Regions from separate parts of the Pseudarthrobacter sp. 01T43 genome, predicted to be linked through region 1. Evidence: riboswitches for the same ligand, from Rfam matches in the RefSeq annotation. Region 1 holds a riboswitch; each other region holds the start of a gene.

Region 1 (6,999 bases):
CCGCCAGGTACAGCAGCGCGGGTGAGCCCAATCCCCCGGCACCAATCACCAGCACTTTGGCGTTCTTCAGCCGCCGTTGCCCCACCGCACCGATTTCCGGAATGATGAGGTGCCGCGAGTACCGTTCCACTTCGGCCGGGGTCAGGTCGCCGGCGGGCTCCACCAGCGGCATAAGCGAGACAGAGGAATCATTTGCGGTCAAAGTCGAAGCCATACTTCAATGTATGCCCCAAGATACCGCCCGGTCATATTACCGAGCAGTATTGTGTAAGTAACGGCAAGGGAAAGTAGGGGAACTGTGGCGCATGAAGCACAGGCTGACCGGGCGTCGGGCGGGGAACCGCCCGTACCTCAACGCACTGCGGGCCAGCGGTCCGCCCGGCTTCCCCGGGATGAGCGCCGGGCGCAGCTCCTCGCGGCGGCCCAGGAGGTCTTTGTCGCCAACGGTTACCACGGCGCCGCCATGGATGAGATCGCCGAAACAGCCCATGTGAGCAAGCCCGTGCTGTATCAGCACTTCCCGTCCAAGCGTGAGCTCTACCTTGCGCTGCTGGACACCCATCTGACCTCCCTGACTGACCTGATGCTCGGTGCACTGAACTCCACTTCGGACAATGACGAACGTGTCCAGGCCGTGATGCGCGCGTATTACCGCTTCATAGCCAGTGACGACCAGGCGCACCGCCTGGTCTTTGAATCGGACCTCGTTAACGATCCCGATGTCAGCGCCCGGCTCGAAACGTTCAACAAGACATTCGCGGACGCCGTCGCCCGCGTTATTGCCGAGGACACCAAACTTCCCCATTTGGAGGCGCAGCTGCTGGGACGCGGACTGGCGGGAATGGCGCAGGTCAGCGCGCGCTACTGGCTCGAAACGGACGGGAACCTGGACCTCGATGTGGCCAGCGACCTCATCTACCGTTTAGCTTGGCGCGGAATCTCGCGCTTCCCCAAAGAGTCCTAGACTACAAATAAGAGAACCGAAGAAACTTTGATTGGCTGGGAGGCCCCCTGTTGGAAATTAAGATCGGCATTCAGAACATTGGCCGCGAAATCGTGCTGGAATCAGCAGAGGATGCTGACGCCGTAGCTACGGTCGTTGAAGAAGCCATCACCAAGGGCACCGAGCTCCGCCTCAAGGATGACAAGGGACGCATCATCATCGTTCCCGGCAACGCGCTGGGCTACGTGGAGATCGGCGCCGAAGAAGCCCGCAAGGTCGGTTTCGGACAGTTCTAGGACACAGGTTTTAGCACACAAGCAGGGGCCCACCGCCTGTTGACGGTGGGCCCCTGCATTCCGAGGGAGATTCCATGCTTTCGCTGACCATCGTTGTCCTGGTCACTGCCGCCGCCGGATTCATTATCTGGGCGAATGACAAGCGCCATGCCAGGTACGGTACTGGGTTGCCCGCCGGTGTAGCCGTCGCCGTGGGCGCGCTCAGCTGGATCATCTTCATGACGGCAGGCTTCGGCTACACGCCCGGCCTGACCTGGATCCCCTGGATCCTGCCAATGGCCCTGGGCTCCGCGGCAGCCATTGGTGCTGTCATCTACCTCGGCAGGACCCGCGAACGCCACGACATTCAGCGGCTCACCAGGGCCCTGAAGTTGTAGCCAACGGAGGCAGCCACCGCGGTTAGCGGCCTGACGGCGGCTCCGGCTGGTGGCCTACCTCCGTGCAAAGGCACAGCCGGTTTCCTTGCGCGTCCGTGACCACCACCCAGTCGGGTGCGTGGTCATGGTTCATTAAGGCCCCGGTGGCTGCGGTCTTCTCCAGGACGGGCCCCATTTCGGCGAGACTCCAGTGGACGTCCACGTGGAGCCTGCTGCTGTTGGGCGTCGGTGTTTCCTGAAACCAGACGCTCGGTCCGCGGCCATAAGGATCCACCAGGTCTCCGCCCGCGCCTTTTTTGTAGCCCAGCGCCGCCCGCCATACTTCCCCTATTTCCGCCGGGTCCGCAGTGTCGATACCCAACTCCACCGTCCGGAACAGCCCGGGCTGGGCAGTCGCCCCTGCCCCCGAAGCCGCTTCGGTGGCTGCCGACGCCGCCGCGACGTCCCGCTCCGTGACCTCGCCGCCGGCGTCGTGGGAGGTGTAGCGAATGAACACCCTGTTGTAGCGCCAGTCAAGGTCAGGATGGTGGTTCTGTTCTTCCGCGAGGCGCCCGACGGCGGCAATCAGCTCGAGCGCTGCGGCCGCCGTCGGCGCTTTATAGACCGTGACAAACCCGCCCAGCCGGTACCGCCAGTCGGGCAGCACGGCCAGGGCGGCGTCGAGCCGTTCGCGGGTAAGGACGTCTTGGTTGCCGGCCACAGCGGACTCCCTCGGTTCGTTTCGTGAGCCGTCCCGGCGGGCGGCGGCGGCCGCCGGTCTAGAGGAACTCAGCCCGGTTTTCCATCGCCGATGACGCCAAGGCGTGCTCGCGGCGCGGTATCCTGCCGGCCGCTTTCGCCAGCCTACCGGCGATCACCGCGTGCTTGAAGGCTGCCCCCATGAGCGCGGGGTTCTGTGCACGTGTCACTGCTGTGGCCAGCAGCACAGCATCGCAGCCCAACTCCATGGCCAGCGCCGCATCCGACGCCGTGCCGATGCCGGCGTCCAGCACCACCGGCACTGAAGCGCGCGAGACGATCAGTTCGATGTTGTGCGGGTTGAGTATCCCCAGGCCGGTGCCGATCGGGGCCCCGAGCGGCATCACCGCGGTGGCACCCAGGTTCTCCAGTCGCAGCGCCAGCACGGGGTCGTCGTTGGTGTAGGCGAACACTTTGAAGCCCCGGTTCACGAGCTGTTCGGTAGCGTCCACGAGCTCGACGGCGTCCGGCAGCAGCGTCTGTTCGTCGGCGATGACTTCCAGCTTGACCCAGTCCGTTTCCAGGGCTTCGCGGGCCAGCTCGGCCGTCATGACAGCGTCGCGGGCGGTAAAACAGCCAGCGGTGTTGGGCAGGACCCGGATTCCATGGTCCACCAGGAGTTGGAAGAGCGAGCCGGACTCGGCGGGCGAGTATCGCCTCATCGCCACGGTGGTGAGCTCCGTCCCGGACGCCAGCAGGGCGGCGCCCAGGCCGTCCAGGCTGGGAGCTCCACCGGTGCCCATGATGAGGCGGGAACCAAGTTCCACGCCGTCGATGACAAACCGGTCGGTATCCACCGAGGTGGTCCCGGTGCTGATGTTGTTCATGACCGTCATGGTGTCAGCCTCCCTGTACTGCCGTGACCAGTTCGACGCTGTCCCCGTCGGCGAGCGTCGTGACGAACCACTGGCTGCGCGGTACCACTTCTGAGTTGTGGGCAACGGCGACGCCGAGTTTCTGCCCGTCCGCGGCCTGGCCGTTGGCGGCGAGGGTACGGCCGGTGATCTGGCTGACCAGGGTGGTGATGGAGGCATCGCAGGGCACGGCATGGGGCGAGCCGTTGAGGGTGATGTTCATGCTGTTTCCTTCGTGAATTGAAACGTGGCTTGGGGCTGGGTGGAAAACCTGTCCGGGTTGAGGGCCTGCCATCGCGGATCTTCGCGGCCGTCCAGCAGGTCGCGGCAGATAACTGCGGCTGCCGGAGACAGCAACACGCCGTGGCGGTAGAAACCGGTCGCGATAATCAGCCCCGGAATATGTCCTGAGCCAGGAGCAGGCACGCGGCCCAGCAGCGGCGCGTTGTCCGGAGTCGCGGGACGCGCCCTCGTGGTGCATTCGAGGAGCTCCAGCTCGGCGACGGCGGGCAGCAGGACCTGAGCGTCACGCAGTAATTGGTACACGCCGCCTGCCGAGACGGCACGGCCGCCTGCCGTGGTATCCCCTGCTTCGGGCAGTGCGTCCTCGCGCTGGGTTGCGCCGATCACCACCGTGCCGTCCTGCCGGGGCACGATGTAGACCGGCACGCCGTGGACCATGCCCCGGACGGTGGACGTCACCAACGGGCGCAGGTGCCGGGGAACGCCGAGCCGCAGGATGTCGCCGTAGACGGGCCTCAGGGGGAGCCGCATCCAGTCCGGCAGGCCTCCCAGGGCAGCCGCCTGAAGGCCGTTGGCCACGATGGTCTCCCCCGCCAGGACTGTTCCGCCACTGGCCAGTTTCACCCCGCTGACGCGGCCGTCCTCCCACAGGAGCGCGGTGGCGCGGTGATCAACGGCGAACCCTCGGCTGGCGCCGTCCACGGCGGTCCCTGCGCCCGGTCGGTGGCTGGCCAGGACTTCCCGCAAAGATGCGATCAGCCTGCGCGGGTCCACCTGGTGGTCCGCCGGAATGTCCAGGGCACAGGAAATGGCCGGACTGAGCAGCGGTTCCCTGCCCCTCGCTTCCCGGACCGTCAGCGGCTCCACCAGCAGTCCGTTGGCCTGTTGGACGGCCCTGAGGTCCATCAGTGCCCGACGGTCCGCTGCGTCGGCACCGACGGCGAGGGTCGGCGTCGTAAGGTAGCCAAAATCCCCTGCCCCGGCCTCGGCGAGGCCGGCCGCGAAGGCAGGCCACAGGTGCGAGGACTCAAGCATCAGCTCCAGCAGGCCTTCCTCCTGGTAGTGCAGCTCGCTGACAGGGGCGAGCATGCCGGCGGCCGCCCAGCTGGCCCCTGAACCCGGTTCGTCATCGATCACCACCACGGACCGGCCGGAGAGTCGCGCCTCCCAGGCGATGCAGTGGCCAATGACTCCGCCCCCGATCACCGCCACGTCGGCGTGCAGGACGGTGGGGCTGTCCAGTCCACAGCTCGTGGCAGTGTCAGGTGTGCTGGCGGGCGCGCCGCCGGATGGGGGGACCATGTGATTCCTTCCCTACGCCGGTACTAGCCGGATCAGGTCAAGCGGTCGGCTTTGATGCCCTCTCAGCCCGGCCGCTTTGTGACGGCTGCAACGGGCTCCCGCAGTACTCGCCCAGTTTAGGGGAACTATGGTGGTTTTTATGAACGTGTCTTCCATCCCCAGCATCCTCCCCAGCCCCACCATCCAGGAACCCGGCGCCGGCCTGCCCCCCGGCGCCAGGCTGTACCTGTGCACCGACGCCCGCCGCGACCGCGGGGACTTTGCAGAGTTTGTGGACGCGGCGTTTGCCGGCGGCGTGGACATCATCCAGCTCAGGGACAAGGGCATCGAGGCCGCCGAGGAGCTGGAACTGCTGACGGTCCTTCAGGCGGCCGCCGCCCGCCACGGACGGCTCTGGGCGGTCAATGACCGCGCCGACATCGCCATGCTGTCCGGCGCGCCGGTCTTCCACATCGGTCAGAAGGACCTGCCCGTGGCCTCCGCACGCACACTACTCGGGGCCGGTGCTGTGGTGGGGCTTTCCACCCACACCACTGAACAGGTGGAAGGCGCCATCCGGTTGTCGTCCTCGGTGACTGCCGACGGCGGCCTCGACTACTTCTGCGTGGGACCGGTCTGGGCCACCCCCACCAAACCTGGCCGGGCCGCCGTCGGCCTTGACCTCGTGCGGTACGCAGCGGACGCCGTTGGTGCCACCGGCACCCAGGCCGCGTTGCCCTGGTTCGCGATCGGCGGGATTGACCTGGACAACGTCGAGCAGGTGGTGGCGGCAGGTGCCAGCAGGATCGTTGTGGTCCGCGCTATTACGGAAGCCTCGGATCCCGCCGCGGCGGCCAGGGCACTCCTCGCCGCCTTGGATGCCGGCGCTGCCTAGGAATCCAGCCCTCAGCTGGGCGGGCCGTGCACGTTCCCGGGAAATCGGGCTAATCTGACTTTTGTGTCCCATCATCGGTTGGCCCCCAACGTCCACGAGAAGACCAACGCCCTCGCGGCAGCCCTGAGTGCCCTGCGGACCGAGCTGGAATTGCCGGGGCCTTACCCGGCCGAGGCGGTCCGCGACGCCGAGGAGGCCGTGGCAGCCCATCAGCTGCCGCCCTCCGACCTGACGGAGGTTGAGTTCCTGACCATCGATCCGGCGTCGTCCACGGACCTTGACCAGGCGCTGTTCATCGAGCGTTCCGACGCCGGCTACCGGGTCCTGTACGCCATCGCGGACGTGCCCTCCTTTGTCCGCCCCGGCGGGAACCTGGACGCCGAAACCCGCCGCCGCGGCCAGACGTTCTACGCCCCGGACGGCCGAATACCGCTGCACCCCGAGGTCATCAGCGAGGAGGCGGGCAGCCTGCTTGCCGATCAGCTGTGTGCCGCGTTTGTCTGGGAATTCGGGCTCGACGACGCCGCCCACGTTGGCAGCGTGTCCGTCCAGCGGGCAACCATCCGCAGCCGGTCCAAATTGGACTATAAGGGTGTCCAGGCCGAGATCGACGCCGGAACAGCCAACCCCGTGCTGCACCTCCTGAAGGAAGTGGGGCTCAAGCGTGTTGAACTGGAACGCCAGCGCGGCGGCGCCAGCCTGAACATGCCGGAGCAAGAAATCGTCCAACTGCCCGACGGCGGCTACCGGATTGCCGCGGCGCCCCAGCTTCCGGTGGAGGACTGGAATGCCCAGATTTCGCTGATGACCGGAATGGCGGCGGCGGACATGATGCTGGCGGGGAAGGTTGGCATCCTTCGAACCATGCCCGCCCCGGACGAGCGTTCCCTCAGGCATTTCCGGCTCCAGACGGTGGCCCTCGGCAAGGCGTGGGACGGGAAGATCAGCTACGGCGAGTACCTCCGCAGCCTCGACCCCACCGAGCCCCGGCAACTGGCCATCATGCATTCCGCGGGTATGCTCTTCCGCGGAGCCAGCTACACCGCCTTTGACGGCACCGTCCCCGAAGCTGCCATCCAGTCGGCCATCGGCGCTGCCTACGCCCACACCACGGCTCCCCTCCGGCGGCTTATTGACAGGTTCGTCCTGGTGATCTGCGAAGCCCTGAGCAATGGCAAGCCGGTCCCCGACTGGGCGCGGGAAGCGTTGCCCACCCTGCCGGAAATCATGGCCGCCTCTGACCAGCTGGCAAGCCGGATGGAACGCATGGCGCTGGACACCGTGGAAGCTGCCCTCCTGGTCAACCACATCGGCCAGGAGTTTGATGCGATTGTCATTTCCGGGTCCAAGCCGCAGAAGGAGAACGGCAACG
Region 2 (6,999 bases), on a different contig from region 1:
GAGCCTGCGCAGCACGGTGGTGCCGCGGTTGATCAGGCTGGCGCAGAGCAGGGCAACGCCGGCGTTCTTGCTGCTGTTGACATCCACCGACCCGGACAGGGTCCGGCCGCCTTCGATCCGCAGGTGGGTCATCTGCGGTTTGCCCACCTTGACGATGCTTCGCTCGAGAATCGTTTCGAGCCGCTGGATCATCTTGAGGCTGAGGTTCTGCTTGCCCTGCTCCATCCGGGCGATGGCACTTTGGCTGGTCCCCAGCGCCTCGGCTAACTGGCCCTGGGTCCAGCCCTTGTCTATCCGGGCGTCCTTGAGCGTAGCGGCAATGTGCTCGGCAGTTTCCTGAGTCATGGGAAGAAAATATCACAGATGAGCTATGAAGGAGCCATTTTATGCCGAGACACACAACGTGGGCAGATTCATACCCGATTCATGCGATATTCGCGAGTCGGAACTCAAGGTCCACCTACCCCTTCGCCCCGCCAACTACCGCCAAACAAAGTTCCAAGTCCCCATCCCCGCTGCGGCAACCACTGCAGCCGCAGCGATCAGTACGCCGCCCAGCACCACCCAGACGTCCAGCTGCGAGTAGGTGGACTCCCGTGCCCAGGTGCGCTGACCGGTGCCGAAACCCCTGGCTTCCATGGTCACAGCCAGGCGGGAGGCGCGCCGGATCGCCTGAACCAGCAGCCCAAAACCCTGCCCGAGCGTGGCCCGCAGCCGCTGCAGCGGGCTGCCGTGTGATCCCACGCCCCGGGCACGCCGGGCCATGCCGATGGTCTGCCATTCCTCGGCCAGGAGTCCCACCAGCCGCATCGCGGCCAGCGTGCCGAGCACGAACCGGTGCGGAAGGCGGGCTTTCTGCGCCAACGCGTCCGCGAGGTCGGTCGGGTCCGTGCAGGTCATCAGCAGGATGGCCGGCAGGGCTATCGCGAGTCCGCGCAGCATGAACCCGAGCCCCAGCCGAAGGGAACCTTCGCTGATGGACCAGATCCCGACGTCGAGCAGTACAGTACCGCTGTCCGCAGCGACAATCGCCGTACTCCAGCCACCCACCGCTGCCGCGATGATGAGGGGCCAGCCGCGTTGCCAGAGCAGGCGCAGCGATAGTCCGGCCAGCGGGAAGAGTGCCAGTTCGGCGGCGAGCGCCACCGAGGCGGAAACCCAGTCGATGGAGAGCGCCAGTACCAGCGTGATAAGGAAGACGGCGCCGAATTTGGCCAACGGGTTGGCGCGCGTCAGCAAGGCGTGGTTTCCGCTGAGCGTCAGGGCATCCCTCATGCGGCATCAGCCTCCTGGCGGGCACCGCCACGCGAGGCCGGGCCCAGTCGCAGTTCGGTGCCGCCCAGGACGGCGGTGAACTCTTCGTCGTGGGTCACCGAGACCACGGACGTTCCGGCGTCGAGCAGTTCGGAGAGGAACGACGCGAGCTCGGCCCACGTGTTGGCGTCCTGGCCGAACGTGGGTTCGTCGAGCACCAGGACGCGCGGGTGGGCCGCGAGGACAGTGGCCACCGACAGCCGCCGCTTTTCGCCGCCGGACAGGGTGTAAGGATTCGCGTCCACCAGATGCGTGAGGCGCAGCCGCTCCAGCAGCTCCTCCACACGTTCCTCCCCATGCCCCAGATGGCGTGGCCCAAACATCAGCTCGTCCAGCACCCGGCCCGTGACGAACTGGTGCTCGGGCTCCTGGAACACCGTGCCGATCCGCGAAATCAGCTGTTTGGCCTTCCAACGGAACGGATCTATCCCGGCACCCTGGGAAAGCTCGACGGCGGCCGACACCTTCCCTGCCACCGGAGCCAGGAGTCCGGCGAGCGTCAGCGCCAACGTCGATTTGCCGGCGCCATTGGGGCCGGTGACGGTCAGTGCCTGGCCGGCGCGGACCTGGGCCGTGATGCCCGTTTGCACGGGCACCGGCGGGATGGTGCGGAACCCGCGGCGGCGTGGCCGCTCACGGGATACGGCAACCTGCTCGGCAGCCAGCAGCAGCTGACCGGCACCACCGGAACTGCCCGAGGAACTGCCGGCGCGGGGCCGGGTCGCGGGAACGTAGCCCGGCACCCACACGCCGGCGCGGATCAGGATGCTGCGAGCCTCGGCGAGCACCTGGTCCGGCGGCCCGTCCAGGAGCACCCCGGAGGTGCTACCCCCGACGCCTGAAACGCTACCGGTCCCGGTAGCCGAACCAGGCTGCAGCACCACGATCCGGTCCACCAGGTCTTTCCAGACGGACACGCGGTGTTCCACCACCACCAGGGTGGCGCCGGTCTTGTCAAGGGAACGGCCCACGGCGTCCCGGACTTCCAGGACGCCGGCGGGATCGAGGTTTGCGGTCGGTTCGTCCAGCAGGATCAGCCCGGGCCGCATCGCGAGGATGCCGGCCAGCGCCAGCCGCTGCTTTTGACCGCCGGACAGGGCCGACGTCGGGTGGTCCAGCGGGAGCCCCCGGGCACCTGATCCCCCGGCACCCGGCCCACCCGCACCCGGCACCCCGGGCGCATTGTCAGGGCGGACGGCACCCCGCAGCCCGACGTCGTCGAGCGCTTCCTCCACCCGCCGCCAGATCTCGTCCCGCGGCACTGCCAGGTTCTCGGCACCAAAAGCGACGTCGTCGCCCAGCCGGGAGAGGACCACCTGTGTTTCAGGATCCTGCTGCATGAGTCCCGCGCGGCCGCGCTGGCCACGCGGCGCAACGCCGTCGATCAGCAGCGAACCCGTCTCGTCGGCGTCGTCCCCTTCGTCTCCCAGCACACCGGCGAGCGCGTGCAGCAGCGTTGATTTGCCGGCACCCGAGGGGCCCAGCAGCAGCACCCGCTCACCGGGCGCGATGTCCAGGTCGAGCCCGTGGACGGCGGGAACGGCGCGGCCGGCGTGCCGCCAGCCCCAGCCACGGGCGGACACCGCGGCGGGGCGCACAGCGGAGGCGCCAGCGTCGGAAGCGGCCATCAGTTGAAGACGGGCTCCGAGAAGGCCTTCCGGGACGCGAAAGCGCTCAGTACACCCGTCTTCGCCAGGCCGCGGGTGGCAACCCAGGAGACGGCGCCCGCGATCACGGCACCTGAGACGGCGCAGAACAGAATGTAGGCGGCTTTATCGCCGGCCTCGTAGGCGATGTTCCAGCCCCACGGGAGGAAGGAGTCGTTCAGGCCGCAGAAGAGCCCTGCCCCCGCACCGGCCAGCAGTGCGGTCGGGAGATTGAACTTCTTGTAGGCGAAGGCGGCGAACACCAGTTCCGCGCCGAGGCCCTGCAGGATGCCGGAGATCAGCACGGTGGTGCCGTACTGCGAACCCATCATGAGCTCACCGGTGGCGGCAACGGCTTCGCAGAACAGCGCGGCGCCCGGTTTGCGGATGATGAGCATGCCCAGCACGGCCGGAATCATCCAGCCGCCGGCGATCAGGCCGGTCAGGGGCGGGTAGGTGGCGTTCATCGGTGCGGAGACCAGCGCCGCACCCTGGTCCCAGGCCCAGAAGATAACACCGCCGGCGATGGCGATCAGAGCCGCCACCACGATGTCCACAACGCGCCAGGTATAGCTGGCCTTTTTGATGCCTACTGTTGTCATGTCAACCTCCTGAGGTACAGGAGGGGAGGGTGTTCGCGGTTTCGGCTCGGCCTGCGCCGCCCGGATCCGGACACTCTGAGAAGCTCGACTCCCTTGCGCCGGTACTAACCGGATCAGGTTCGAGGGTCTGCGGCTGTCCGCACTCTCAGCGCCCATCCCCCGGCTGCATTGCTGCAGTGCCCGACGGCGGCGCTCCCCTGTCGTAAATAAATCTGCCCTGATGGGCGTCACCCAGTTTACACCGCACGCGCGGTAAGTTGTGGGCATGACTGCCAATTCCCCCCATGTGACCGCGTTCGATCCCGATTCCAGCGGGAGCCAGCCTGAGGGCGCGCTCGAGGCCCTGATTGCCAGGATCGACGCGGAGGTCAGTGAGCTGCAGTTCCCACGGTTCACGAAGGACGATTCCCTCAACCTCGGGCTGCTGCTGGTGGAGCTCGGCAAGACCCGGAAGCTGCCCATCGCCATCGATATCACCAAGGGCGACCAGGTCCTGTTCCACGTTGCCCTGGACGGGGCCACACCCAACAACGAGCACTGGGTCCGGGCCAAGCAGCGGACGGCCGCACGGTACGAGATCCCTTCGCTGTTGGTGGGCCTGCGCGCACGGCTGCGGGGCGGCCGGATCGAGGACCAGGGCTGGTATGACGAGTCCGTCTACGCCGCGCACGGCGGGTGCTTCCCGGTTTACGTCACCGGAGTGGGCGCCGTGGCCACTGTGACTGTCTCGGGTCTGCCCCAACAGCAGGACCACGACCTCGTCGTCGAGGCACTCCGGGAGATCCTGGCGTCCATGCGCCCGGCCTAGGTGCCGGCCTAGGTGCCGGCCTTGTGCCGGCTGGCGGCCTGATCGCGTTAGGCTAAAGGCAGTCCCCGACCCGCCCACAAGGAGTTCAACCAATGAACCTGCTCATCAAGCTGCTCGGCACAGGAATCAGCATCGGCGCCGGGTTTGTCGGCACCAAGGTGGTCAACGCCGTGTGGGAAAAGTCCACCGGCCGCAAGGCACCCACAGGCAAGGACGAAGACACCGCCACGAGCCTTCGCTCGGCGCTGACCTTCGCGCTGATCTCAGCCTCGGTCAGCACCGTCATCCAGGTGCTCGCCAACCGCGGCACGCAGCGGGCCATCACCCGTTTCGCCAAGACCCAGGACGTCGTCTAGCGAGTTTTCGTCCAGATGCTGCCCGCTGAATAGTCTCCGAGCAGCGTTATCCGTACGAAAACCCTCAGCCGTCGGACGCCTCATCACGGGCGGATTTGGCCGCCTTCTGGACCACGGCCTCCAGATCATCGGAGCTGAGCAGCTCGCGGTGCATGTGCTTGGTGCGGTAGCCGGAGCGGCCCACCATGTGGGCGGACACCGGTACAGTCAGCAACTGGAAAATCCAAGCGACCAGCAGCACCGGCCACACCCACCACGTCCGCATCTGCAGGCCGATGGCTGCCAGGAGCAGGAACAGGCCCAGCACCTGCGGCTTGGTGGCGGCGTGCATCCGGCTCAGCAGGTCAGGGAAGCGGAGCAGGCCGACGGCGGCTGCCAGGGACATGAGGGCGCCCACCACCAGGAACACCGCCGTCACGATATCAATCACGTTATCCACCAGGCTCGCCTCAGGACTCATGGGTCTGCTCCCGCCGGTCGGCCACGAAGCGCGCCACGGTCACGGAGCCGATGAAGCCGACTACCGACAGTGCCACGAGCAGCATCAGGTTGTTCAAGTGCCGGTTCACGGCCATGTCGATGCACAGTGCCGCGCCGAGGATGGCCAGCAGGACGTCGGAGGCCAGCACCCGGTCCAGCAGCGAGGGGCCCCGGGCAATCCGGATAATGGCACCGGCCGCGGCCAGCGAAAGGATGACTGCCGTGACAGCCAGGACGGTCTGCATCATGCCGGGTTCTCCTGCCGCACTGCTTCGAGTTCTTCCCTGCTGCCCATGATGCGGATCAAGCCGGCTTCGATGGAGCGGACTTCCCTGCGCAGGCTCTCCACGTCTTCGACGCTGCTGATATTGAGCGCGTGGAGGTACAGGGTGGACGTTGAACGGTCCACTTCCACCACCAGCGAACCCGGAATCAGCGAGATCACGTGGCCGACGGCGGTGACAATAAGGTCCTGGTGGCTCCGCAGCGGGACAGCGACCACTGCGTTGATCACTTTCGGTCCGCGGACGGCCGCCAAGTACATGACTTCGATGCTCGCTGCCGCCACCCGGCCCAGGAACCGCAAGGCGAAAGGCACCGCGTGGAGGATGTTGAACCGGCCGCTGAGTTCCACCGGCGGCAGGTAAAACATCCGGGCCACCAGCACGGCCAGCAGGGCGCCGAAAAGCAGGTTGCCGGGGCTGAAGTCCTGCCAGAGCGCACCCCAGACAATCACCAGCCACACCAGCAGGGGAACCTCCTGGCGCAGGGAAATCCGTCGGCGGCTCATTCGCCCCCACCCGCTTTCAGCGCCATGGGTGGAACTACGGTGTCCTCACCGAGCACGGCCTGAATGTAGGAGGACCTGTCCAGCATCTCCTGGGCCGCCTGGTCCGAGACCTTGAACAGCGGGCCGGCGAAGACGGTGAGGGACACCCCCAGCACCACCAGGCCAAGGGTTGAACCCACCATCGTCCGGGGCAGCAGGGTCACGCTGTCGCGGCCGGCCCGGCGACCGGTGCCCGCCTCCTCCGGCACCGCCAGCAGGACGGGGTCGGGATGCTCAGCGTCTGAAGGCTTGCGCCAGAACGCACGGTTCCACACCCTCGCCACGGCCAGGAGTGTCAACAGGCTGGTGACCACGCCCCCGATCACCAGGGCATAGGCGAGCGGTGTGCCCAGCTCGATTCCGGCCTGGATCAGGCCCACCTTGCCCAGGAACCCGGAGAACGGCGGGATTCCGGCCAGGTTCATCGCGGGTACAAAAAACAGGAGCGCCAGGAGGGGCGAAAGTTTGGCCAGGCCCGCCAGCCGGTCCACTGAGGAACTGCCGCCACGGCGTTCGATCAGGCCCGTGACCAGGAAGAGGCTGGTCTGGACGATGATGTGGTGTGCCACGTAGAACACGGCAGCTGCCAGCCCGGCCACGGAGGACATTGCCAGGCCGAACACCATGTAGCCGATGTGGCTCACCAGCGTGAAGGACAGCAGTCGCTTGATGTCGCTCTGGGCCAGGGCGCCGAGGATTCCGACCACCATGGTCAGTAGCGCCACCACCATCAACGGAGTGTTCAGGCTGTCGCCGGGGAACAGCAGGGTCTCGGTGCGGACCATGGCGTAGACGCCCACTTTGGTGAGCAGGCCGGCGAAGACGGCTGTGACCGGGGCGGGCGCGGTGGGGTAGGAGTCAGGCAGCCAGAACGACAGCGGGAACACGGCCGCCTTGATGCCGAAAGCCACCAGGAGCATCACATGCAGGAGCGTCTTTGTTCCCTCGTCCAGGTCCGCGAGCT
Region 3 (6,999 bases), on a different contig from region 1:
CCTCAGCAATGGCAGCCTGGGCATCGGCGGAGCCGTACTCGTCCCGGATGTCCTGGCTGATCTTCATGGAGCAGAACTTGGGGCCGCACATGGAGCAGAAGTGGGCGGTCTTGGCAGGCTCGGCCGGCAGCGTCTCGTCGTGGAACGCCTCCGCGGTTACCGGATCGAGGGACAGTGCGAACTGGTCCCGCCAGCGGAATTCGAACCTCGCCTTGGATAGGGCATCGTCCCGCTCGTGGGCGCCCGGGTGGCCTTTGGCCAGGTCGGCGGCATGAGCTGCGATCTTATAGGTGATCACGCCGGTTTTAACGTCGTCCTTGTTGGGCAGCCCCAGGTGTTCCTTGGGCGTCACGTAACAGAGCATGGCCGTGCCGTAGCGGGCAATTTCCGTGGCGCCGATGGCCGAGGTGATGTGGTCGTAGCCCGGAGCAATATCGGTCACCAGCGGTCCCAGCGTGTAGAAGGGAGCGCCCTTGCAGAGGTCCTGCTGGCGTTCCACGTTCTCCCGGACCAGGTGGAACGGTATGTGCCCAGGACCTTCCACCATCACCTGCACGTCAAATTCCCAGGCGCGCTGGGTCAGCTCGGCCAAAGTGTCCAGCTCGGCGAACTGGGCGGCGTCGTTGGCGTCCGCCGTCGCACCGGGCCGGAGCCCGTCGCCCAGGGAGAAGGCGACATCGTACTGGGCAAAGATTTCACACAGCTCATCGAAGTGGGTGTACAGGAAGTTCTCCTGGTGGTGGGCGAGGCACCAGCCGGCCATGATGGACCCGCCGCGCGAGACGATGCCCGTGACACGGTTGGCGGTCAGCGGCACATAGCGCAGCAGGACTCCGGCGTGGATGGTCATGTAGTCGACGCCCTGCTCGCACTGTTCGATCACGGTGTCGCGGAAAATCTCCCAGGTCAGCTTGTTGGCCTCGCCGTTGACCTTCTCCAGCGCCTGGTAAATGGGCACCGTGCCGATGGGGACGGGGGAGTTGCGGATGAGCCATTCACGGGTGGTGTGGATGTCGTCGCCGGTGGACAGGTCCATGACGGTATCCGCGCCCCACTGGGTGGCCCACTGCAGCTTGTCCACTTCCTCGGCAATGGAGCTTGTCACGGCCGAGTTTCCGATGTTGGCGTTGATCTTCACCAGGAAGGCCTTGCCGATGATCATGGGCTCGGATTCCGGGTGGTTGATGTTGTTCGGGATGATGGCGCGGCCAGCGGCCACTTCGCTGCGGACCAGTTCCACGTCGCAGTTTTCGCGAAGGGCCACGAACTGCATCTCGGGCGTCACCACACCGCGGCGGGCATAATGCATCTGGGTGACGGATTTGCCGGCGACGGCGCGGCGGGGCACCGGCCGTGCCCCCTTCCATTCCGCGGACGCGGCGCCGCGGCGCACGGCCGATTTGCCGTCATCGAGCAGGTTCCGTTCCCGGCCCCCGTACGGCGCGGTGTCGCCGCGCGCTTCGATCCAGGCGCGCCGGAACGGGCTGAGTCCCACCACCGGATCGCTGCCGGGACCGGCCGTGCGGTAGACCCGGAAGGGGCCGTTCTCCTCGCCGTTGGGAGACGGCTCGAGAGCGATTTCGGTGACGGGCACCCTGATTCCGGAACTTTCATCGCTGATATACGCCAGCGCGTGGGATTTCAGGGATTGGGTTTCCGCGGCTTGGGGCGACGCCGGTTCGGATGCGGCCGGCGCCGTGTCGGCTCCCGTCACGGCGCTGGCTGTCGCATTTTGGGCAGGAATGGGCCATGCTTTTTGCGTACTCAATGGAATACTCACTTCCTTCGCCGGCATTACCCGGACAGGTTCAACGGTCGCAGGCTGCGGCAGCCCGATCTCAGCCCCTGCAAGGGCACCCGTGTGGTCAAGACGAAGCTACCACAGCTGGTGCGGAATCCTTCGGATCACTTGAATTAAATTGAAGCTTCAAGTAAATTAGATGCATAACGGCCTTCAATCCCGAAGGCCTGCGGACCGGGAGCGTTCACATGACTGCAGAAGCCACCAGCCAGGATCTTCTYCCTGCCGACCTCTCCATGGGCACAGTGATGCTCAAGGTGGGCGACATGAAGCTGATGACCGACTATTACCAGCGCGCCCTGGGACTCGAGGTGGTCGCGGAGGAGGATGGTGGCGTTCACCTGGGCCGCCTCAAGCGCCCACTGGTCCACCTGGCGCCAGCGCCGTCGCTGCACCTGCCGGGCAGGGGAGAGGCCGGGCTGTTCCACACGGCGCTGCTCTTTGATGACCAGGCTGCACTGGCTGCCACGGTGGCCACCGCCGCCCAGTTTGACCCCCGGCTCTTTACCGGCAGCGCAGACCACCTCGTGAGCGAGGCCTTCTACTTCAACGACCCCGAGGGCAACGGCATCGAGCTCTACTGGGACCGCCCCCGCAAGAACTGGTCCTGGAACGGCACCGAAGTAGTGATGGACAGCCTGGCACTGCCACCCCAGCGCTACCTTGAACAGCACCTGAGCCAGGAATCCCTGGACGGCCAGCTGGCCACTGACGCCGGTGTGGGCCATGTCCACCTCCAGGTGGGAGATGTCCAATCGGCGCACGAATTTTACGTGGGCACCCTGGGCTTCGAAAAGACCGCGGGCTGGCATGGGCAGGCGCTGTTTGTCTCCGCCGGACGCTACCACCACCACATGGCCATGAATGTTTGGAACAGCCGCGGTGCCGGTCCGCGAAAGGACACCCTGGGCCTCGGCGAGGTGCTTATCGAGGTGGCTTCCGGTGACGACGTCGGAGCTCTCGCTGACCGCCTGAAGGTCGCCGGTGTGGCCTCCCACCACACTGGCGCCGAGCTGCGGTTCGAGGATCCCTGGCGTAACAACATCCGGGTTGCTGTCCGCTGAGAGCCGGTGGCCGGAAGTGCGGCCTGCCATGCACTAGGCTGATTTCGAACGGCCGGGGCGGCACCCTATGCTGCCCGCCTGGGCCGCACCGTCGACGGAATGAGGGTTGTTCCCATGGGCTTCACTGAAATCTTTGTAGCTACCCACGACGCCGCGCTGAAACGCGCCGGCGTCCTCGATGCCGGCGGCTCGCCGTCCGGCTCCGCGCTGCGGATACCTGGCGTCAGTGATTTCGAAATTGAACAGCTTGGTGATCTCGCCGGGGCCGCGGTCCACGCCGGTGGTGAGGGGTACGAACTCGCCATGGTTGACGTTTCCAGCGACTCCCTTCTTGGCGTTCCACCGGCCATGGTCCGGGCTCTCGCGGACCTCCTCACCTATGAAACTGAGGGCGAGGGCAACGTGTTGGATGACGTCGCCGAAAAATGGGCTGCCCAGGACGACATGCCCTTTGGCGCGGCCGACGCCCGGACGTACGTCCAGCAGCTTGCCGGGCTCGCCGGCGGAATCGACGACGCCGATCGCACCGGTTTGTACGTCTGGTCGTCCTAGGCTGGGTGTCTTCGGGGTCCGTCCCGCCGGCCCCGCCCCGTGTCAAGTCGAAATCCTGGCGCTGATCTGGCACAATAAACAGGTACTCGATCTGCGTGGCCCCTCTCTCCGCGTCCGGATCCTGTCCTTCGAACCCTCAAGTACGGCCCGCCCCACGGGTGCAGAACGTTGGTTCAACCCTTTTCTGAAACAGGAGTGACCACAAAAGTGGCCGTAAAGATTCGCCTTAAGCGCTTTGGCAAAATGCGCGCACCGTACTACCGCATCGTTGTCATGGACGCACGCTCCAAGCGTGACGGCCGTGCCATCGAAGAGATCGGCAAGTACCACCCCACCGAAGAGCCCTCGTACATCGAGGTCGACACGGACCGTGCCCAGTACTGGCTCGGCGTCGGCGCACAGCCGTCCGAGCAGGTTGCCGCGATCCTCAAGATCACCGGTGACTGGCAGAAGTTCAAGGGCCTCCCGGGCCAGGAAGGCACCCTGAAGACCAAGGCTCCCAAGGCTGCCTTTGTTGCCCCGGAAAAGGGTTCCGTGATCATCCCGGAAGCCATCACCAAGAAGGCAAAGCAGTCTGACGCAGCCGAGGCTCCGGCTGAAGCAGAAGCCACCGAGGCTGAGTAAATTGCTGGCAGAAGCGCTCGAACACCTGGTCCGGGGGATCGTTGATTCGCCGGAAGATGTCAAGGTCAGCTCGAAGAACAACCGCCGCGGGGACACCCTCGAGGTTCGCGTTCATCAGGATGACCTGGGACGGGTGATCGGCCGCCAGGGCCGCACCGCACGTGCACTGCGCACCGTTGTGGCGGCACTGGCAGACGGCGAACCGGTCAGGGTCGACGTCGTCGACACCGACCGCCGCCGCTAAGCGCTCGGCAGTACCAGTTTTTTGCTCCGGCCCTTCCACCCATCAGGGTGGAGGGGCCGGAGTGCTTTCATCAGAACATTGTGGATATTCCCACAACCGGAACAGAGGAACAGATGCAGCTTCAGGTGGCACGAATCGGCAAACCGCACGGAATCCGCGGCGAAGTAACGGTCCAGGTTTTGACCGATGCTCCGGCAGACCGGTTTGTTCCGGGCACCGAGTTTGTGGCGGAGCCAGCCTCGGCCGGACCCCTGACTGTAGAGAGCGCGCGCTGGAACAAGGACATCCTGCTGCTCGCGTTCGAGGGAATCGAAACCCGCAACCAGGCCGAGACTCTCCGCGGCGCCAAGCTGTTCATCGAAACCGAGGAGCTTGAAGCTGACGACGACGAAGGCTGGTACGAGCACGAGCTGGTTGGACTCGAAGCGCGGGTGGGCTCCCGAGTGGTGGGCAAGGTCGCGGCCTTGCACACCATGCCGGTCCAGGACCTGCTGGTCATTGAAGACGCCGACGGCAAGGAGATCCTTGTCCCCTTCGTCGAGCAGATCGTGCCGGAAGTCAACGTGGCCGAGGGGTTTGTCCTGCTCACGCCGCCGGACGGACTCTTTGAGATCAATTCGGACGACGCTGCTGCCGGCGGACCCGAGGGCAAGGCATAGATGAGAATCGACGTCGTCAGCATCTTCCCGGAGTACCTGGCGCCCCTGGAGCTATCGCTCATTGGCAAAGCCCGCCAAGACGGCCTGCTGGACCTGCACGTCCACGATCTGCGCGGGTTCACCACGGACAAACACCGTTCCGTGGACGACACACCCTACGGCGGCGGCGCCGGCATGGTGATGAAGGCGGAGCCGTGGGCCCAGGCGCTGGCGTCCTTGGCGGGCGCCAACGAAGCCAAGGCAACTAAGCCGGTCCTGATTGTGCCGTCGCCGGCGGGTGAGCGCTTCACCCAGGCGCTGGCACACGAGCTCGCCGACGAGGAGCAGCTGGTTTTTGCCTGCGGGCGCTATGAAGGCATCGACGAGCGTGTCATGGAATGGGCGGCGGAACACTTCACCGTGCGGCCCATGAGCCTGGGTGACTACGTCCTCAACGGCGGTGAGGTGGCTGTCCTGGCCATGGTCGAGGCCATCGGCAGGCTGTTGCCCGGCGTGGTGGGCAACCCCGAATCACTGGTGGAGGAGTCACATTCGGACGGGCTGCTGGAATATCCGGTGTACACCAAGCCCTCCAACTGGCGTGACCGGGAGGTGCCGGCTGTACTGCTGAGCGGCAACCACGGGAAGATCGCACAGTGGCGCCGCCACGAACAGTACCGGCGGACGGCTGAACGCCGCCCCGACCTGCTGGAAACGTTCGACGCCGGGAAGCTGCCACGTGCCGACCGTTCGGCTCTCTACGACCTCGGGTACGACGTCGTCGACGGTCACCTCCGCGTCCGGCCTTCCGCAGCCGGGACGGACGGCGCGGGCGCCCGGCACGATGCCGGAACAGAAGCTACCGCCTGAGCGCGGCGCATACCAACGGCAATTGGCTGAAGGCCCGCGAGTGTGGCAAAATTAGTCATTGTGTCTGCTGGGTCCGCACCTGCCACAGGGGGAGCGCAACCAACAGCTATGGCAACCCGGTACTTTCAATCAGTGAATGAACCGGACCACTTAACTTTCGGCGGTAGTTTCCGGGGCGTCCTGCGCTCCCGGCCTTGCCCGCCGTGACCTAAAGTGAATGACCTGTGGCGTTCACCAGGAGTGCAATTATGCATATTCTCGATTCCGTAGATGCAGCCTCGCTGCGCACCGATGTTCCCGAGTTCCGCGCGGGTGACACCCTCAAGGTGCACGTGAACATCATCGAAGGCAAGAACTCCCGTGTCCAGGTTTTCCAGGGCTTCGTCCTGGGCCGCCAGGGTGACGGCATCCGCGAAACCTTCACGGTCCGCAAGGTGTCCTTCGGCGTCGGCGTGGAGCGTACCTTCCCGGTTCACTCCCCGATCATCGACAAGATCGAAGTCGTCACCAAGGGTGACGTGCGCCGCGCCAAGCTCTACTACATGCGTGAACTGCGCGGTAAGGCTGCGAAGATCAAGGAAAAGCGCGACTTCCAGACCGCCAAGTAAGTCCCCGGGACCTACAAGCAGGCCCCAGTCGTGCCAGGCCAGCGCCGGAGCCACCAGTAACAGCGCCCCAGGAAATACGGATCATGGACCACACAAAACGCCAGCCCAGAAGAATGGGCTGGCGTTTTGCGTTCCTGGCGCTTCTCCTGGCGGTGGTCATCAGCGGACTGGTCCGTTCGCTCTGGCTTGACGTCTATTTCATTCCGTCCGACTCCATGGAGCCCGCGCTTGAAGGAGGCGACCGCATCCTGGTCTCCAGGACCGATTTCCACAATGAGCCGATCCGCCGGGGCGACATCGTGGTTTTTGACGGCAGGGGATCCTTTGCCCCGCTGAACAGCGGGAGGGGCCCGGTGCTGGACTCGGTCGCTGCGGCGGGTCAGTGGCTGGGCCTGACCGGAAGCGACACGACGTATGTCAAAAGGGTGATCGGACTTCCGGGAGATACTGTGGTCTGCTGCGATGCCGGCGGGAAGATCACCGTGAACGGGACGGCGCTTGAGGAGCCATACCTCTTTCCGGGTGACAGGCCAAGCGCCCAGGTCTTCGCCGCCGTGGTTCCGGACGGAAGGCTATGGCTGCTGGGTGACCACCGCTC

The links. A riboswitch is a leader RNA that binds a small molecule or an ion and turns the genes downstream of it on or off. The one in region 1 is predicted to bind thiamine pyrophosphate.
Region 2: another riboswitch for thiamine pyrophosphate. It lies ahead of AC1DIM_RS13440 (ECF transporter S component); the one in region 1 lies ahead of thiO (glycine oxidase ThiO).
Region 3: another riboswitch for thiamine pyrophosphate. It lies ahead of thiC (phosphomethylpyrimidine synthase ThiC); the one in region 1 lies ahead of thiO (glycine oxidase ThiO).

Annotation. Positions count from the first base shown of each region.
Region 1 is NZ_JBFTPV010000004.1:181,884-188,882, reverse strand. It holds gene moeB (molybdopterin-synthase adenylyltransferase MoeB) at 1-214, opposite strand, end outside; gene AC1DIM_RS06620 (TetR/AcrR family transcriptional regulator) at 299-964, shown strand; gene AC1DIM_RS06615 (DUF3107 domain-containing protein) at 1,015-1,239, shown strand; gene AC1DIM_RS06610 (hypothetical protein) at 1,314-1,616, shown strand; gene AC1DIM_RS06605 (4a-hydroxytetrahydrobiopterin dehydratase) at 1,639-2,316, opposite strand; gene AC1DIM_RS06600 (thiazole synthase) at 2,375-3,190, opposite strand; gene thiS (sulfur carrier protein ThiS) at 3,195-3,431, opposite strand; gene thiO (glycine oxidase ThiO) at 3,428-4,753, opposite strand; TPP riboswitch at 4,746-4,865, opposite strand; gene thiE (thiamine phosphate synthase) at 4,893-5,627, shown strand; gene AC1DIM_RS06580 (RNB domain-containing ribonuclease) at 5,691-6,999, shown strand, end outside.
Region 2 is NZ_JBFTPV010000014.1:26,247-33,245, forward strand. It holds gene AC1DIM_RS13425 (UDP-N-acetylglucosamine 1-carboxyvinyltransferase) at 1-345, opposite strand, end outside; gene AC1DIM_RS13430 (energy-coupling factor transporter transmembrane component T family protein) at 481-1,275, opposite strand; gene AC1DIM_RS13435 (ABC transporter ATP-binding protein) at 1,272-2,942, opposite strand; gene AC1DIM_RS13440 (ECF transporter S component) at 2,942-3,562, opposite strand; TPP riboswitch at 3,635-3,771, opposite strand; gene AC1DIM_RS13445 (heme-degrading domain-containing protein) at 3,828-4,370, shown strand; gene AC1DIM_RS13450 (DUF4235 domain-containing protein) at 4,463-4,726, shown strand; gene mnhG (monovalent cation/H(+) antiporter subunit G) at 4,791-5,186, opposite strand; gene AC1DIM_RS13460 (MrpF/PhaF family protein) at 5,176-5,454, opposite strand; gene AC1DIM_RS13465 (Na+/H+ antiporter subunit E) at 5,451-5,996, opposite strand; gene AC1DIM_RS13470 (Na+/H+ antiporter subunit D) at 5,993-6,999, opposite strand, start outside.
Region 3 is NZ_JBFTPV010000006.1:235,114-242,112, forward strand. It holds gene thiC (phosphomethylpyrimidine synthase ThiC) at 1-1,714, opposite strand, end outside; TPP riboswitch at 1,764-1,871, opposite strand; gene AC1DIM_RS08870 (VOC family protein) at 1,990-2,865, shown strand; gene AC1DIM_RS08875 (hypothetical protein) at 2,980-3,417, shown strand; gene rpsP (30S ribosomal protein S16) at 3,625-4,041, shown strand; gene AC1DIM_RS08885 (RNA-binding protein) at 4,043-4,285, shown strand; gene rimM (ribosome maturation factor RimM) at 4,399-4,944, shown strand; gene trmD (tRNA (guanosine(37)-N1)-methyltransferase TrmD) at 4,945-5,793, shown strand; gene rplS (50S ribosomal protein L19) at 6,042-6,401, shown strand; gene lepB (signal peptidase I) at 6,485-6,999, shown strand, end outside.